2 linked regions of the Prochlorococcus marinus CUG1417 genome follow. The protein of the gene in region 2 binds, or shares a complex with, the protein of the main gene of each other region. Links are inferred from orthologs where the notes say so. Each region holds a gene or a part of one and is shown on either strand. Other genes may lie near its edges.

What was found.
Region 1: the proteins of pheS (region 2) and pheT are in contact, whole or in part, in a crystal structure (PDB 6P24), measured with the Escherichia coli proteins. The link is inferred for Prochlorococcus marinus CUG1417 from one-to-one orthologs.

What each region holds. Positions count from the first base shown.
Region 1 is NZ_JAAORN010000001.1:849,177-858,924, forward strand. What follows is about bases 6,570-9,645. They hold pheT (phenylalanine--tRNA ligase subunit beta), read right to left. Parts: upstream 9,292-9,645; coding sequence 6,847-9,291; downstream 6,570-6,846. Other genes in these bases: HA140_RS04870 (hypothetical protein), read right to left, coding at 6,570-6,741; rpmG (50S ribosomal protein L33), read left to right, coding at 9,393-9,587; rpsR (30S ribosomal protein S18), read left to right, coding at 9,605-9,645. Also shown: metH (methionine synthase), read left to right, coding at 1-3,150; HA140_RS04845 (hypothetical protein), read right to left, coding at 3,160-3,378; HA140_RS04850 (DUF2237 family protein), read left to right, coding at 3,477-3,860; HA140_RS04855 (DUF4922 domain-containing protein), read left to right, coding at 3,909-4,739; HA140_RS04860 (hypothetical protein), read right to left, coding at 4,743-4,922; HA140_RS04865 (molecular chaperone DnaJ), read left to right, coding at 5,066-6,076; more of HA140_RS04870, read right to left, coding at 6,493-6,569; more of rpsR, read left to right, coding at 9,646-9,748.
Region 2 is NZ_JAAORN010000002.1:198,729-208,369, forward strand. The notes cover bases 3,697-6,665. They hold pheS (phenylalanine--tRNA ligase subunit alpha), read right to left. Parts: upstream 5,701-6,665; coding sequence 4,693-5,700; downstream 3,697-4,692. Other genes in these bases: cbiE (precorrin-6y C5,15-methyltransferase (decarboxylating) subunit CbiE), read left to right, coding at 3,697-3,700; HA140_RS07155 (NAD(+) kinase), read right to left, coding at 3,714-4,622; surE (5'/3'-nucleotidase SurE), read left to right, coding at 5,769-6,578; HA140_RS07170 (DUF3611 family protein), read right to left, coding at 6,558-6,665. Outside these bases: ATP-dependent zinc metalloprotease FtsH, read right to left, coding at 1-392; bifunctional diaminohydroxyphosphoribosylaminopyrimidine deaminase/5-amino-6-(5-phosphoribosylamino)uracil reductase RibD, read right to left, coding at 506-1,600; HA140_RS07140 (DUF3122 domain-containing protein), read right to left, coding at 1,616-2,116; HA140_RS07145 (hypothetical protein), read right to left, coding at 2,091-2,342; more of cbiE, read left to right, coding at 2,426-3,696; more of HA140_RS07170, read right to left, coding at 6,666-7,091; HA140_RS07175 (bifunctional riboflavin kinase/FAD synthetase), read left to right, coding at 7,160-8,083; HA140_RS07180 (thiamine phosphate synthase), read left to right, coding at 8,091-9,146; sulfur carrier protein ThiS, read left to right, coding at 9,136-9,345; HA140_RS07190 (hypothetical protein), read left to right, coding at 9,458-9,625.

The sequences.
Region 1 (9,748 bases), on a different replicon or contig from region 2:
TTAAAGCAGTCATATAAAGAACAAATATATGGTCTTATAGATGGAGGAGTTGATCTTCTATTAATTGAAACTTGTCAAGATGTATTGCAAATAAAATCTGCCTTATCAGCATCAAAAGAAGTACTTGATAGTAAAAATATAGATTTACCCATAATGGTATCTATAACAATGGAAACAACAGGTACTATGCTTGTTGGATCTGATATCGCATCTGCATTAACAATACTAGAGCCATTTAATATAGATGTCCTTGGACTTAATTGTGCTACTGGTCCAGAACAAATGAAGGAACATATAAAATATTTGTCTGAAAATTCACCCTTCGCTATCAGTTGTATTCCCAATGCAGGACTTCCTGAAAATGTTGGTGGTGTGGCTCACTACAGATTAAAGCCAATAGAATTAAAAATGCAGCTAATGAATTTTATCTACGACTTTAATGTTCAATTAATAGGTGGATGTTGTGGGACGACACCTGATCATATTAAATATCTTTCTTCAATAATTGACGAAATTATTGATAACGAAAGGAATAGCAAAAATGGTAAGAACAAATCAAGTGGATATATTCCTTCTGCATCATCAATATATAATTCTGTGCCGTACAAACAAGATAATTCAATTTTGATTGTAGGAGAAAGATTAAATGCAAGTGGATCTAAAAAGGTAAGGGAGTTATTAAATAACGATGACTGGGATGGACTAGTTTCAATTGCCAAGCAACAACAAAAAGAAAATGCACACGTACTTGATGTGAATGTTGATTATGTGGGGAGAGACGGAGTGAAAGATATGAAAGAAATAACTTCAAGACTAGTTACCAATATAAATTTGCCTTTAATGATTGACTCTACAGATGCTGACAAAATGGAAAGTGGATTAAAGTCAGCTGGTGGTAAATGTATTTTAAATTCAACAAATTACGAAGACGGTGATGAAAGATTTGATCAAGTTCTAAATTTAGCATTGGGGTACGGTTCAGGACTTGTTGTAGGAACTATTGATGAAGATGGAATGGCAAGGAATGCAGATAAAAAATATAACATTGTTAAACGAGCGATTAATAGAACAAGAGAATGTGGTTTGTCAGATTATGAGCTCTTTTTTGATCCATTAGCTTTGCCAATATCTACTGGGATAGAAGAAGATAGATTAAACGCTAAAGAAACAATTACTGCTATATCAAATATTCGTGATAATTTCCCAGATATTCATATCATACTGGGGATATCAAACATTAGTTTTGGTCTTTCACCATTATCTAGAATTAATTTAAATTCAATATTTTTAGATGAATGCATTAAAGCGGGATTGGATTCTGCTATTATCGCACCAAATAAAATTTTGCCTTTATCAAAAATTTCTCAAGAGACTAAAAAGCTTTGCTTAGATTTGATATATGACAAAAGAGAATTTGAAGATGATATTTGTATATATGATCCATTAGTAGAATTAACAAAGGCATTTCAAGATTTATCTATTCAGGATTTCAAAAAAGCATCTTCAGAAAATAAAAACTTAACACTGGAAGAAAGTCTAAAAAATCATATTATTGATGGAGAAAAAATAGGTTTAGAGGATCAATTAAATAAAGCTTTAAAAAAATATAAACCTCTTGAAATAATTAATACCTTTTTACTAGATGGGATGAAAGTTGTAGGAGATTTATTTGGCTCAGGTCAAATGCAATTGCCATTTGTACTACAATCCGCTGAAACAATGAAATTTGCGGTTTCAATTTTAGAACCCTATATGGAAACTGTAGATCAAAAAATATCTAATGGAAAACTCTTAATAGCAACTGTCAAAGGCGATGTTCATGATATTGGAAAAAATTTGGTTGACATAATACTTACAAATAATGGTTATGACGTTATAAATCTTGGAATAAAGCAAGATGTTTCAGCAATTATAGATGCACAAAAGAAGCATAATGCCGACTGCATAGCTATGAGCGGATTACTCGTTAAATCAACTGCATTTATGAAAGATAATTTAGAGGCTTTTAATAATGAAGATATTGATGTACCAGTAATATTAGGAGGCGCAGCCTTAACCCCAAAATTTGTTAATGAGGACTGCAGCAAAATATATAAAGGGAAAATATTGTACGGAAAAGATGCGTTCACTGATCTTAAATTCATGAATGAATATATGGATAATAAGAAAAAGGGTAATTGGTCAAATACAGAGGGTTTCATTAACAATGAAGGTATAAATATTAATTTAGCCTCATCAAAATCCAACTCTCAAGCTGTTAAAGAATCAATATCAGTAAATACCGAGACTTCCAAATTAAATTTAAAAGAAAATTTTATAAGATCTAAATATATAAATGAAGAAGAACCAATTCAAGCTCCTTTCTTGGGAACGAAAGTCTTGAACGAAATCGATATAGATTTAAATAAATTAATTTTTTATTTAGATACAAAAGCTCTATTTAGCGGTCAATGGCAAATAAAAAAAGGAAAAAACCAAAGCGTAGATGAATACAATAACTACCTGGATTCATATGCTAAACCATTGTTAGATAAATGGTTAGAGGCAATTATAGAAAAAAAACTTATTTCACCCAAAGCAGTTTATGGATATTTCAAATGCGGAAGAAAAGATAATAGTATTTTATTATTTGATAATAAATCATTAAATAAAATTTCACAATTTAATTTTCCAAGACAAAAATCTGGGAATAATCTATGCATAGCTGATTTTTATTGTGATTTGAAAAATGATAAACCGATAGATATATTTCCTATGCAGGCAGTAACCATGGGCGATATTGCTAGTGAATATTCTCAAAAATTATTTAAAGAAGATAAATATAGCGATTATTTGTTATTCCATGGGCTTACAGTCCAATTAGCAGAAGCTCTAGCTGAGTATGTCCATGCATTAATTCGTATTGAATGTGGTTTTAGGTCTGAAGAACCAGACAAAAATAGAGAAATACTAGCTCAAAAATATAGAGGAGCTAGATATTCTTTTGGTTATCCTGCATGTCCAAAAGTATCTGATTCAAACATACAATTATCATTGTTGGATGCAAAAAGGATAAACTTGACCATGGATGAATCTGAACAACTCCATCCAGAACAAAGTACTACAGCTATCATTTCACTACACTCAAAAGCTAAATATTTCAGCGCTTAAGCTAAATTTTTAGTTGTTTTCTAAATATTCAATAATTTCTTCCTGAAGTTCTTCCATCGTTTCATTATCACCCAGATCAAGACCCTCACCCGCGGCATCCTGTGTTAACTCAAGATAATATGAAGCACCATCGCTAGATAAAAATTCTAATGCGGAAGTTTCATCACTATCTTTAAAAGCTTCATAAAGAGCTTTAAATGCAATGTTTTCAGTAAAGTCCCAATCCATAATGAAAAAAACCTTATTAGAATTATTACCTCCTTACCCCCCATACTCGTCAACCTTTTTTAAAGAAATGTTGGTGTTTTATTATTATTAAAAAATCTATGACCAAAAATAATCAAAATCAGTTAAATGTCCTTGGAGAAAAAATTGAGATTTGTAGTTGCGCACCAATGACAGGGTGGTTCAGGGATGGATTTTGCAACTATGACAAAAATGATGGAGGAAATCATTCCATATGTTGTGTAATGGATGATAATTTCTTGAAATATAGTAAATCACAAGGTAATGATTTAATAACTCCAATGCCTATTTATTCCTTCCCAGGACTAAAGGATGGTGATCATTGGTGTATTTGTCTTGATAGGTGGAAGCAAGCATTATTAGACGGTCTTGCACCAAAAGTCATATTAGAATCAACGAATATCGTAGTCTTAGAATCAGTACCTCTGGAAAAATTGAAAGAATATCAATTTAATAAAAAGTAATTACAAGTTTATTTTTTTTTTTAAAATGATAATGATAAATTTATTTAAATGAGTTTAGAAATATATTGGAAAAAAGCACTAGAACAAACCCAATTATCAATTGATGATGAATCATTATTTCCTCTCAAAACTGATATTATTACAAGGGATTTATATGAAAAAGACGACTTCATAATTAGGAAACTCGATACTTCAAAATTTAATAAAAAAAAAATTTATGGTCCTAAGCAAAATCCATTTTGTCCTTGGGAAAAGATACTAGAAATTGATAAAATTGGTGATAATCATCAACTAATATTAAATAAATACCCTGTACAAAAAGGTCATATTTTACTTATTACAAATGAATGGAAACCTCAAAATGGATGGTTAGATATTAAAGATTGGAGCGCGATCCAACAAGTTAATAAAGATACTAGTGGATTATGGTTTTTCAATAGTTCTCCAATTGCGGGAGCAAGTCAACCTCACAGGCATTTTCAACTTCTGCGTAGATCTAAAGGTGAGATATCATGCCCCAGAGAAAAGTGGTTTCTAGAGATGAACTCATATCAAGATATAGATAGTAAGCTTAAAAAAAATATTATTGTATCCAAATTTAATTTTTTAGAAAATCCATCATGTCTTTTTGAATTTTACTTAGAATTATCTAAGAAATTAGGACTTGGGGACCCTATTAGTGATAAGAAACCTATGTATCCATACAATATTTTAATAACTAATAAATGGATCGCTATTATAAAAAGAAAAAATGATCATATTCATGGTTTTAGTATTAACGGTTTAGGATTTGCAGGATATCTATTAGTAACTGAAAATTCAAATATTAATTATTTAAAGAAATTTGGCCCTGAAAAACTTCTAGAAAGTTTTGTTTGAATACTAGTTAGTTACTTCAACTTCCTTATCCCTGCTTATTTGGCTTTCTAGAACTTCTATAGATGCTGTTACGGAGGCAATTTTACGTTCAAGTGAATCCTTAATGTAATTAAGCATTTCTAACTTCTTATGTTGATAAAAACTCTTTTTTTCTTTAGATGACTTGAAATAACAATTAAACATTTTTATTTTTATTATAAAAAAATACTTAATTGACTTGTGACATAAAAATAAATTGGTTTTAATTTAAAAACAATATTCCGTATGGACTTTCAATTTTTTTTGAATAAAATTAAATAAATTCCATACTATTTAAGAAAATATTATTGAATACTCCTGAAAATTCAAATACAAAAAGAATTTCAATTGATTTACCTGAGGAACTAATTTCCAGGTTTGATCAATTACGAAAAGAGTGGGGATTTAGAGCAAGAGGACCTGTAATAGAAAAGATACTTAAAGAACTTCTTCAAGAAGATGATTTACTACCTAAGAACCAACAGCAAGAAATAGACTTTAACGATAATAATAATAATGAAAATTTAAATATTGATGAAGATACTGCATTGGTATTAATTAAATCAGACGTAAAAAAAGAAGTTAATGAGATATCTTTGAATAAAAGATTTACAAATAATAATCAATATAAAGAAAAAACCAACTCAAACATAAGTCTTCCCAATTTTGTTGAAAAAAAAGTAAAGAATCTAAGAAGAAGTATTAATAGTGAAAAATTAAAGGAGAATATTAATGATATTGAAATTAATACAATTAAAGAAACTGAATTAATAAAATGTCGAATTGAGTTAATTAGTCATTGGAAAACTTTATATGGATCAGTTCCTAATGATAATGTAGTAGAAGCTTCGATGGATTGGTTTGAAAGGGATATATGGCCAAATATTGATGGAACTGAAAATCTACCCTTTACGTGGAATGCAGCCAATAAATTAATGTCAGAATTATGCCCATTTTGGATAAAGAACAATCCATCCCTTGAAACTGTATTATTAATGATTGGCGTTTTAGAAGACCCTTTTGCTACATCAGATCTGATAAATAGAATTCCAACACTTATGAGAAGGTTTGTAAGTAGATTTAAGCGAAATAATAGATCAAATTCATTTGTAACTTTGGACTCAACAATGACAGTACATGGAGCACTTAAATTATTGAATTTATCAACATCCGCAGGATCCGCACATACGTTCCCTAAAATTAGGGAGGCCTATAAATCAATAGCCTTAGAGACGCATCCTGATGCTGGAGGATCAACAGATCAAATGAGAAAATTAAATGAAGCGTATCAATTGCTAAAAAATCTATATAGATATTAGTATTATAATTCTCAAATAAGACTATTTATAAGTCCAATTAATAGTCTCATATAAGAGTAATGTTAATTTAAATTTCTTATTTTCATCAATTATTTTTTTTAAATTTTTAAAAAAAATTATGCTTAAATGAGATTAAAATAAATTCACTTTTAAAAAATAAAAATTTCTTTGTATAGCGATTCTTATATAAGACTTATTATAAGTCTACTATATAGTCTCAAAATAGATAAACAAGATACATTAATTTATCAATTCGGATTAATCACGTCTAAAAAACATTTATTGCCTATGAAAAATTTAAAATTGAATAATAAATCAATAAACTGTGTCCTTTCAATGTCCAAGAATTTAATAAGCCCTAGAAAGTCTTGCTATAAGGGAATTTAATATTTTACCGTACTGTCTTTAAGACAGTACTACTTGCTTTGGAGCTTCTGGATAGCAGTTTGTTTATCAATACTGGGGACATCGCTTAAACCGTTAACGTCAAACCAAGGGGCACTGGCCCAATCAAACCCATCACCAAAAGTGTTGTCTGGCGCAGCTATGTACCAATGGCATGAAGCGTCAGGAACATCGACAGCACATTTTGACCAATCATCTGACCACTGAGGGACTTGCACCCAAAGCACTGAAGATAGCAATAGAGATAATAAATTTATCATGATACTTATGATACAACATTAATTAGTTTTATAGGATTATTACTTATCTTATATAAGAATTATTATTAGACTTAGCTAAAGTCTCATATGAGACTAGCAATACACTTAATTTCTTAACTTAGTATTAAAACATTTTTCAAGATTAGAAATGATATTTGAATGTATTGATGTGATGTCAGAGTCCAGCAATGTTTTATCTTTATCTCTATAAGATAATCTAAATGTATAACTTATATGATCATCTCCAAATTTATTATCTTCAAAAACATCTATTAAATTTACATCCTCCAAGAGATTTTTTCCTGTTTTTCTTATCTGTGATGTTATTTCACTAATTAAATATTTCTTACTGAATACAAAATTTATATCCCTTTCAATTTTCGGAACAATTGGGTATTGCTTATATATTGGAATCCATTTATTTTTTCTTGTACTTGCTCCCAAAAGGTTAGATACATTTATTTTAAATAAATAAACTTTTTTTAATGACTTCTTTTCTAATATTAATTTGGGATGTATTTCACCAAAAAAACCTACATCTTTCCCTTCAATAAAAAGTTTCGCTGTTCTTCCTGGATGAAGAAAATCAATTGAATCAGAAGGTTTATCCTCAATTTTTATGTTCAATGATGATAAAGCCTCCTTTAACTTTCCTCTGGCCTGGTAATAATTAAGATCATTATCCTTACCCGAATTTATCCATTTTCCAAATTTTCTATTTCCATAAATCGCGCCATTCAAAACTTCTTCTTGAATAAACTCAGTTTTCTTTTGAAAAACATTTCCAATTTCAAATATATAACAACTTGCTTGTCCAGCTTTTATATTACGGTTCACTATCTCCAAATGTTCTTTCCAGATATTATCTCTAAGACAGCTCGTTTCTAATAGCAAAGGATTAGAAATCTTTATAAGTTTTTCATTATCATCAGGAACAAGAGAGTAGCTTAGTACCTCATTAAAACCATTTTCTATAAAACCATTTTTTACTTTTCTCAATGCCAACTGTTCTGATGACAATTTTCCAGGCTTAATTGGATTAGGAAGGTTTAAGTCGAATCTGTCATACCCTATTAATCTCGCTATTTCTTCAATTAAATCTATTTCTCTTATTAAATCATGTGATCTATTAGGAATTACTACAACATCCCAGCCATATTCTTTATTCTTTAAAGTACAACCTATGAGTGTTAATTTATCCACTATTTCATTATCAGATAAATTTCTTTTTTCAAATTGATCGTTAATTATTAATGGACCAAGAATTTTATGTATTCGATTTCTCCGTAGTTTAATAAATACATCCTCATTATTTATTAAATTGGAAGTATTGATGATTGGTGAATCAATAGAAAAATATTCTTCTAAAAGATTAATTGCCCTTGTTACTGCACTTATTGTATTTTTTGATGAAATCCCTTTTTCATACCTGCTGCTGGATTCTGTTCTTATGCCAACAGCCTTTGAAGATTTTCTTATAGTAACTGGATTAAAAACAGCGCCTTCAAGGTAAATAGATGAGGTAGTATTAGTCACAGAAGTCTCTAAACCGCCTATCACCCCTGCAATAGCTACTGGTTTATCACAACAAGTAATAACTGTGATATTGTCATTTAAGTCATATTCTTTACCATCTAAGCAGATAAGGCTTTCGTTGTCCTTACCTTTTCTTACAGAGAAATCTTCTGGGGAAACTTCCTTACCAATTAAGTTTGATAGTTTATCTTTATCAAACGCATGCAAAGGTTGACCTTGTTCTAAAAGAATATAATTTGTCAAATCAACTAAAAGATTAATAGATTTTATACCTGATTTTTCTATACGGTCTTTAAGCCAATTTGGCGATAATTTCTCTCCATTTACTCCATCAACGCAGCTTATTGTATAAATGCAATTAGATTCAATTGCCTCTGGACAAAGTTTAATTCCCTTAAGTAAATGAATATTGTATTTATGGTTTAATTCTGGAAAATTTAAAGTGGTTTCTAAAAGGGCAGAAATTTCACGGGCTATACCCATAACGGACATTCCGTCAGGTCTATTAGCTGTAATAGCTAAATCATATATAAAATCATTTAATTGAAGCAAATCAGCTCCCGGAGTGCCCAATTTATGTTTTAAGGCTAAATCTTGATTAATGATCTCAATCCCTTCGCTAGAGTCCTCTAAACCCATTTCCTGCAATGAACATATCATTCCTTCACTCATGACACCTCTAATTTCACTTCTTTTTATAGTTAAATCAACTGCATTTAATTTCGCGCCTACAGTAGCAACATAAACATAAATATTTGGTTTAATATTGCGCGCACCACAGATAATTTGTAAATTCTTTGAATTACCAATATCGACTTGGCAAATTGAAAGTTTATCAGATCCTTCGTGTTTTAAAACAGATAATACCTTACCTAAAACAACACCATTTACATTTTCTGAACAATCTTCTAATGATTCAACCTCAAACCCACCAATAGACAATTTCTCAGAGAGATCTTCAGGAGTAGAGGTAATTTCTACTAAATTTTTCAACCAATTTTGAGAAACTTTCATATATATTATTTAATCAATGATGATAAAAGAAATAAGTATATCTTCAAAAAAGTTTGTTGAAGATGTACAATAGAAAATTATACAATAAAGTATTAATTAAAATGGCAAAAAAAGGGACAAGAGTTGTAGTGACCCTGGAATGTACTGAAGCTAGGACAAGCACAGATCCTAAAAGATCAAATGGTGTCTCAAGATATACTACTGAAAAGAATCGAAGAAATACAACTGAAAGATTAGAACTAAAAAAGTTTAATCCTCATTTAAACAGAATGACGATTCACAAAGAAATTAAGTAACCAAATCAAATTAAATCATGCCTAATTCAATTTTCAAAAAGCAATTATCACCTATCAAACCTGGAGATCCTATTGACTATAAGGATGTAGAATTACTAAAAAAATTCATAACTGAGAGAGGAAAGATCCTACCAAGAAGGATGACAGGTTTAACCTCTAAG
Region 2 (9,641 bases):
ACAAGTATAAAAATCAAAGGTGGTACAACCCAGCTTAGGATAGTTGAGAAGAAATTAGGCTTCTTGGGAGGGGCTGCTGCGAATTCCACTCCTTTACTTTCTAATCTTTGAGGAAGGTCCATATCAAAGATTGGAGTTGTTGCCAAGACAGAGGGAGCTCCCTCTTCTGCCCCATTCAACTCATACCTAATTTGTTCTTGAGTAATATACGCACGCTTAACTTCGCCATCATTTACCTGATCAATAAATAAAGAGTAAGGAACTCTAGGGATTTGCATATTTTGATTAGGGAAAAGGCTGCTGAATAATAGTAAGGCACCTACTCCTATCAAAATGATATTTACAATTCCAAACTTTCTATTAGGTTGATTATCATCTTGTCTTATTGGCATGGTTGTGGGCAATTTTGAACTTATTATAAACTAAACGAAGAGATTCCGTATCTGTATTATTTTTTTTGGGTAAGAACCGAACGGTACTTTAACCAATTAAAATTAATAAAAAATTAATTTTCAAATGAACTCTTAACGCATATATCATTTCCAACCAAACTAAACTTAGAATCACTTAAATTAATAATTTCATGCATTTCTTTAAATTCAAAATCTCCAAAGGGATTCATACTATTTTCTCCGCCTAAAATTTTTGGTGCAATAAAGGTGATAATTTCCTGAATACAATTGGATTTGATAGCGGCGGTAGCCAAACTAGGGCCACATTCCCACAGCACTTTATTACATCCTCTTTTTGCAAGTATTTTTGAAATTAACTCTGGATTATCTGATGACACCTTTTCAACTTCCACACATTTTGGAATCCTTGGGAGGTAGCTTTCATTTGCTGTGGAAGAATCATAAATAACTAAAGTTTTTGCCTTACTACAATCCCAAAGATTAGATTCTGAAGGGAGATCTAAACTTTTTGTGAAAACAACTCGCAAAGGCTCAGGTTCTTTGGAACCTCTAGTGGTCAATAATGGGTTATCTCTTCTTAATGTGTTTCCCCCAATTATTATTGCATCAAATTCTGCTCTAAAAGCATGAACTAATGACCTTGATTCATCATTAGAAATCCATTTACTTTTCCCATTTTTTAAAGCTATTCTTCCATCTATACTCATTGCCCATTTAAGAACACCAAATGCCTTGTTTGTAGTATTCCTATGAATGAAAGCCTTATTAAGATTTAAGGATTCTTTTTTACATAATCCTAAGTAAACTTGTATTCCAGCTTCTTTTAAAAGCTTAATACCTTTACCAGAGACTCTTTTATCAGGGTCTTTAATAGATATGTATACCTTTTTCAACCCAGAGGATATCACCTTATCTACACATGGAGGTGTTTTACCTTGATGGCAACAAGGTTCAAGATTCACATACATTGTTCCACCTTTAGCATCTTTTTTTAAATTATCAAAAGCCATTGCCTCTGCATGGGGCATTCCAGTCTTGTAATGAAATCCTTCTGAAATTAGGTTTCCATTCTTATCGAGTATCACAGCTCCCACTCTAGGATTAGGACTAGTTGTATTTTTGCCCAAAGAAGCTAAAAAGATTGCTCTTTTCATCCATTTTGTATGGCTTAAATTTTTTTCAGACATCTCCAAATATCAATTTCAGTTTATTGATCTCCATTCTTTAACTACAAAAGGAGGAACAGGTAACTCAGAAAAAACTCCTGACAAAGATAATCTTAATGGTCTATTTTTATCTAAATTTTTAATCAATTCATCAAGATCAAATTCTGCAGCAGCTTGTCTTCCATCATTTGCTAATTCAAAATTAAGTAATGTTTTATCATCTAAAAGCCACTCTTTTATCCCAGATTCAACCCTCAAGTTAGTGGGATGATCAATCCTGAGATTTCCTGGGTATCCTATCACTCTCAAAATCAATTTATCTTCAAAAAGAGGGGATTTATAAGCTACTAATTGCCAAGTTTCAAAATCCAAGTCCCTTAAAAATTCAGTGCTGGCATTCATTAATTCCCCATTTATTTCTGTTTCTACAACTTCTGCAGATACTTTTAATGGGTTAAAAATAAAGGATAGTAGTAAAAGTAAAGGTAATATTCCTTTTAAAAAAATATTTTTATTTGATCTTGTAATTTTCTTCATTTTCAGAATCCATCAGGGCATCTAAAGTTACAGCTGTTCTTACAATAGATTGGTATCTTTTGATTATTTTACGATTTTTTTCTATAACTCGAGATAAATTCAAAGTGTCTTTTTTAGAATAGCTAGATGTTAAATCGCTAGAATCTTCTTCAATAAACTCAAATTCACTATCTTTATTAATTAGAGTTAACAATAAATCATGTAATCTCTTTCTCCTTTCAGACAATTAATTTACTATAGTAACTCGAATAATAATAAGATAATTTAATAAAACATTCAAACAATTAAGTTCCATTTCATTAAATATTGATGACTGAAGTTAATAGAAAAATTCATGTAATTGGGATTAATTCTTATAAATTTGAGGATCTATCTTTCAAATTACAAAATTTATTTTTAGAAACAGAAAATATTGCAGTTCCAAATACATATTTTGAACAAATTAAATCATGGAGCGAAAATGGTTTATTAAAAAAGAAATCATTTTTTTCAAGCAAAAGTAATAACGAACTTCTTAACTGGCTTAGATCTCAAAAAACTGATGTTATTTTAATTTCCAGAGGAGATCCGCTTTGGTTTGGAATTGGGAGAATATTATTAGAAAATTTTTCAAAAGATGAATTAAGTTTTTACCCTTCAAATACTTGCATTCAATTAGCATTTAGTAAGTTAAAGATTCCGTGGCAAGATACTGTTAATTTAAGTATGCATGGCAGAGACTCTACCAAGTTAGTTGAAGCTCTTAAAGCAAGGACTCCAAGCATATCTATTATTACAGATTCAAATAATAATACTTTAGAAATAATCAAAAAAAACTTATCAGAATTAAATCTGATTGACTTCTATGATTTTTGGCTCTTCGAAGAAATAGGTTTCGACAAAGAAAAGATTAGACAATTAAATCTTAAAGAATCATTTCCCGCTGATATATCAAGTTTGAATATTGTTGTTCTTACAAAAACGAAGAAAAATTACTCAAATGATAATCTCCCTCTTTTCGGAATCAGTGACCACATTTTAAAGACTTTTGATGATAGACCAAATTTATTTACTAAAAGGGAGGTTCGCGTTCAAATCTTGGCTGATTTAGAGCTCCCTAAAAATGGTGTAATCTGGGATGTAGGAGCAGGTTGTGGGTCAATTGGTTTAGAGGCATTAAAATTAAGGCCTGATTTAGATTTATTTTGTTTTGATAAAAGGATTGGTTCAAAGTCATTAGTACTAGAAAACTCAAAAAGGCTTTGTGTTAAACCAAAATTTATTTTTGAAGAAGACATAAATAATATATTGAATACGAGAAATTTAAGTGCTTTTGAAAAACCTAATAGATTAATAATTGGAGGATGTGATAAAGAGACTAAACTTCAAATTATTAAAAAACTGGCTACAGGTATGTGTATTGGAGATATTATCGTTATCCCAATAATTGACGTTCAAACTATTAAAGAATTAAAAGAGGAATTAGAAGATAAAAATTTTAAAACAAATTTAAATTTAATTCAGACCTATAAAAGCTTAAGTATCTCTGAGGGAATAAGATTAGAACCAAATAATCCTGTTTTTCTATTAAAAGGGAAAAAATAAATTTAAACAAATGTTATTTGTTAGGTTTAGCCACATGGGGTAAACCCCAGCCTAGTTTATTTCTTAAAACTTGGAAAAATTCATGATCTTCAAGTCTAATAAACTTCACTGAGTGTTTACTTTTTCTTATTAAAACCCTATCTTCAGGCCAAACATAACAACCAGCATTTCCATCCACAACCATTACAAGTCTTTCAGGTGTTGCGGGAAAAACAGTTACTGGCTCTGAATCATTAAAAACTAATGCTCTTGATGCCAATGAATGAGGAGCTATTGGAGTTAATTGCACCACTGGGCAATCAGGTGTAATAACTGGTCCTCCAGCACTTAGAGAATATGCTGTAGATCCAGTTGGAGTAGATAAAATAACTCCATCAGCTGAAATATCGACAGGAGCATGTCGGCCTATAGAAATCTCAAAATGGCACATACTTGTTAGAGGCTCTCGATGAAGAGCCATTTCATTAAGACAGAGAGACTCCCATCTCCTCTGATCATTCCTCATTACACTAATAATAAAGCAAGTTCTTTCTTCAATATCCCAATTTCCAGAAATGATTTTATCTATTGCTTCATCAATATTTGATAAATAAGCTTCTGCAAGAAAACCTAAATGACCAGTATTTATTGTAAGGATTGGTATTTTAGCGGGAGCTGTTTGCCTTGCCGCAGAAAGCACGGTTCCATCTCCGCCAAGAACAATTGCAAATTCCATTGACGAGTCGAACCCCTCGGGAACACAGTTCTTATATCCCAAAGGACGAACATGTTGATCAGGATTAGCAAATCCAACCATTCCACCGGAACTACTAACTCTTACGACTTCATAATTTGATTCTTCCAATTTTTTCTCAACAGAACATGCAGTTTGAACGGCAAGTTCTTTCCCATCATTAATTATTAGTCCTGCTTTACGTGACAATCAAAACACTAAAACTATATCTATCTTAGACTAATTAGCTTGACAATCCTAATTTAAAATTTCAATTCTATTAGAACTGTTCTAAGAATCTAAGATCATTTGTATAAAATTTTCTGATGTCGTCAATTTGGTGTCTTACCATGCAAAATCTTTCAACTCCTAATCCAGCAGCGAAACCGGTCCATTTCTCGGAATCTATTCCTAATCTTTCTAAGACCTTTGGATCTACCATTCCGCATCCCATTACTTCTAACCATTTACCTTTCCATTGAACATCTACTTCTGCCGAAGGTTCAGTAAATGGGAAATAACTAGCTCTAAATCTGACAGGAATATCTCCAAAAAAGGTCTTCAAAAATGTAAGAACAGTTCCTCTTAGATGACTAAAATTAATATCTTGATCTATGCATAAAACCTCAACCTGATTAAATACAGGAGAATGAGTAGCATCTACAGCATCTCTTCTATACACTCTTCCAGGGGCAATAATTCTGACTGGAGGAGGATTTTTCTCTAAGAACCTAATCTGAACAGGAGAAGTATGGGTCCTTAAAAGTCTATTTTCATCTAAATAAAAAGTATCCTGCATATCTCTTGCAGGATGATTTTTGGGTATATTGAGAGATTCAAAATTGTAAAAATCAGTTTCTATTTCAGGACCACTTTCAACTGAGTATCCTAAACCACAAAAAATATCTATTATTTCATCTTGAGTTGAAATTAAAGGATGTTTATTTCCAGGAGGGGTTCCAATTGAAGGGATAGTTACATCAATTTTTTCAGATTTAATCTTTTTGTCTAGGGCTTCAATATTTAGTTGATTTTTTCTATCAGTTATTAATTCTTGCAAATTTATCTTTATTTTATTTGCCTTCTGGCCAATAATTGGTCTATCAGTAGCAGATAATTGACCCATTTTTTTCAAGAGAATCGATAATTCGCCTTTTTTTCCTAACAATGAAACTCTTAATTGATCAAGTTCTTCATGAGTATTAGCATTATTTATATTATTTTTTGCTGTTAGAGAAAGATTATTTAGTTTTTCCTCAATTTGACTTAATGATTCAATCTGACTCACTGATATAGTAAAAATAGGTATCACTTTATCTTACTTAAATATCGTCCATAAATAAAATTTATTGATTAATGAAACCGTTAAATATATTAATTAGCAACGATGATGGTGTTTTTGCAGCGGGAATAAGAGCCTTAGCAAAATCAGCACAAAAAAGAGGGCATTCGGTAAAAGTAGTATGTCCTGACCAAGAAAGATCAGCTACTGGTCACGGACTTACATTACAATCTCCATTAAGAGTGGAGAGAGCGGACGAATTATTTGGGGAAGGCATTAAAGCTTGGGGATGTTCGGGCACACCTGCAGATTGCGTCAAATTAGCACTATCTGAACTCTTGGATAATAAACCTGATTTGGTTCTATCTGGAATAAATCACGGTCCAAATTTAGGAACAGATATTTTTTGTTCAGGCACAGTAGCTGCGGCCATGGAAGGTACTTTAGAAAATGTTCCCTCCATGGCAATAAGTGTGGCTAGTTTTAAATGGAAGAATTTTGAATTTGCTGGAGAAATTGCAATGAATATTGCTGAACAAGCAATTAACGATAGTTGGCCAGCATCACTTCTATTAAATTTGAATATACCCCCTTGCGAGAAAAGCAAAATAAAAGAATTATCTTGGACAAGATTATCGGTAAGAAAATATAAAAATCAATTTTCAAAGAGAGAAGACCCAAGGGGTGATGATTACTATTGGTTAGCAGGTGAGGTAGTTTTAGATCTCAAATCAAAAGGTTATGGTCCTAAGAATTGGCCTAGTGATGTATCTCAAATACAAGATAATAAAATATCTCTTACACCTGTAGAACCAGATTTATTTTGGAGGGGTAATTTAGAAGACTTACCTAAAATTAATAATTCATTTGTAAATCCTTCTTAAAAGCCATAAAGAAAAGCAAAGTCCAAAAAAATGAGCAGCAATAACTTGTGTGTTACTGAGAACTGATAATATTTCAAGTCCAGTAATTGGGATATCAGATGTCGCTGTTATTAATTGTCCAGTCGTCTGAGATGATGCTTGTATAAATAATGCGCCCATAAGAGCTTGATATCCAATTAATCCAAACAAAATCCCTATTAAATCAACTATTAGACCTCTTTTTATTAATTTACTGGTTTGTCCTCTTGAGGGTCTTGCGTTGCTTGCGATTGCTCTTCCTGTTCTAACTATTAGCCAACCTTGCCAAAGACTAATAAGTAGTAAGATCAAAGATATTGTTGTAAGTGATAGCCCAGGCGCCAAGCCAAGCTGTCCTTCGCTATTATTTACTACATTTGAAAAAAGCAAAACAGCTGCAACAACAACACCTAAAATGGATTGAACCCAAAAGCGTATCCATCCAATGCGCCGCATTCCAAATGAAAGGGACTGAAAATCAATTTTGTCAGACATTCATTTGATTCAATAAACTATAATCTATTCAAATTTGCCATCAAAATCATAAAATTGCACGTAATCTTTTGATCTCTTTAATATCGCCATCTGAAATTAAGAACTCTACTTCAATAGCTATCGGAAGTTTTGATGGTTTACATGCTGGTCACAGAAAATTAATAAAAAGTGTAGTTGAAGAAACTCAACATACCCCTACAATCGCAAGCTTCTGGCCACATCCCAGAGAAGTTCTATACAAAGAAATGCGTCTTAGACTTGATCTCCCTTATGAAAAACTTCCTATTCTTGAAGATCTTGGGATTGAACAATTAGTTCTAATACCTTTTGATAAGGAACTATCAAAATTAAGTGCAGAAAGATTTGTAAGAGATATTTTAATAAATCAATTACAAGCAAAAAATATTTCTGTAGGTGCGAATTTTAAATTTGGTTTTAGAAGAAGTGGAGACATTAATACTATTAAAAATACGATTAAAGATACGGACATTAAGCTAAAAATTACTCCAATTTTAGAAGACGAAGAAGGTAGAATTAGCAGCAGCAGAATAAGAGATTTACTAGAGAAAAGTGATCTGAAAAATGCTTTCAAAATGCTTAATAGGCCCTATAGTTTTAATGGAAAGGTTGTTAAAGGTAAAGCAATTGGCAAAAGTATAGGATGGCCTACCGCAAATCTTGAAATAGATGGCAGAAAATTTTTACCTGGAGAAGGAGTCTACGCAGCTTGGGCAACTATAGAAAATTCCAACCAAAAAATTGAATCTATTATGAATCTTGGTTCTCAACCAACAATAAATCCTTTATTGCCATCTGCAGTTGAAGTTCATTTAATTAATAAAGATATCGATTTATACGGTTTAAATCTATCTGTAGAACCAGTTGAAAAGCTTAGATCTCAAATCCAGTTCAAGAGTATAGATCAACTTTCTAATCAAATAAAAAAAGATAGAGATAATGCCCTAAGAATTTTTAAAAAAAACAAAAAATAATTTACCAATGCTGAATTCCAATAAGACAAACTCTGAAGATTTAAGAATTTATCAGATTATTGACGCTAATTTAGATAGGGCTAGAGAAGGATTAAGAGTACTAGAGGATTGGGCCAGATTTGGTTTAGGCAAAGAAAAATACGTTAAAAGGATTAAAAATTTCAGACAAATTTTAGGAAAAAATCATTTAGAAATTTATAAACAATCTAGAAATCATATTGAGGACAAATGCAAAGGATTGACTCATCGAGAGCAAATCAACAGAAAAAGCTCTGATCAAATTATAAGTTCTAATTCAGGCAGAATTCAAGAAGCATTAAGAGTAATAGAAGAATTCTCAAGGCCACATAATCATCAGCTTTCCACAGTCGCTTCGGAAATTAGATATGAAATTTATAATATAGAAATTGACTTATTAAGTTTAAGCAAGTGTAAGAATTCTGAGGAAATATTGATAGAAAATGACTTATATGTAATCACAGATCAAAAGGAAAATTTATTAGAAATCATAGAAGAGCTTTTAATTGCAGGAGTAAGAATTATTCAACATAGATTTAAAACAGGAACTGATAAAGATAATCTTCAAGAAGCAATTAAGATTAAAAATCTATGTAAAAAATATAATTCTTTGTTCATCATTAACGACAGAATTGATATTGCACTTGCTTCTAATGCAGACGGAATTCATCTTGGACAAGATGATTTAGAATTAAAAATCGCAAGAAAATTATTAGGATATTCAAAAATTATTGGTATAACCGCAAATAATCAAATTGATATTTCTAATGCTCTTAAAGATGGTTGTGATTACATAGGAATAGGGCCAGTATTTGAAACAGCAACAAAAAAGGACAAAAAACCTATAGGTATTGAAAAGATCAAAACATTAACAAAAGATTTAGATATTCCTTGGTTTGCTATCGGAGGAATTAATTCGAAAAATATTTCATACTTAAAAAGAAATGGGTTGAAAAAAGTTGCTTTAGTTTCCCAATTAATGAATTCTGAAGATCCTAAAGAAGACGCTATTATTATTCTAAAAGAATTGTCTCATGAAAATTAGGGTAAACGGAGAAGAAAAAAAAATAGAACTTGATCAAGAAGATGCTCTACTATCTAGAGCTCTAAATTTAATGGGATATAAACCAAACACAATTGTCGTGGAGCTAAATAATTTAATTATTAATTCCATAAAATGGGAAAAAGTAAAACTTAAAGATGGGGATAATTTAGAAATAGTTTCAATAGTTGGTGGTGGTTAAACGATAAAATTTTCGAATATTTAAAATCTTCATAATTTTTTAAGTTTAACCCTGAAACATTAACCAAATTTTTCCTAGTTTCGTTTTATATTCATATTACTTCAAGAGAATAATGAAAGAAAAAATTGATAGTAATTCAAGGTCCCTAAAATGGGAGCAAAATGGGGAGTTGGCACATAAAGATCTTTCTGAATTAATTGAAAGACTAAAAAATGTAGAAAATGAACATACATCTTCTGAGCTTTCTAGATTAGGTACTAAATCAAACATAAAAGATTAAATTTGTTACTTAGATC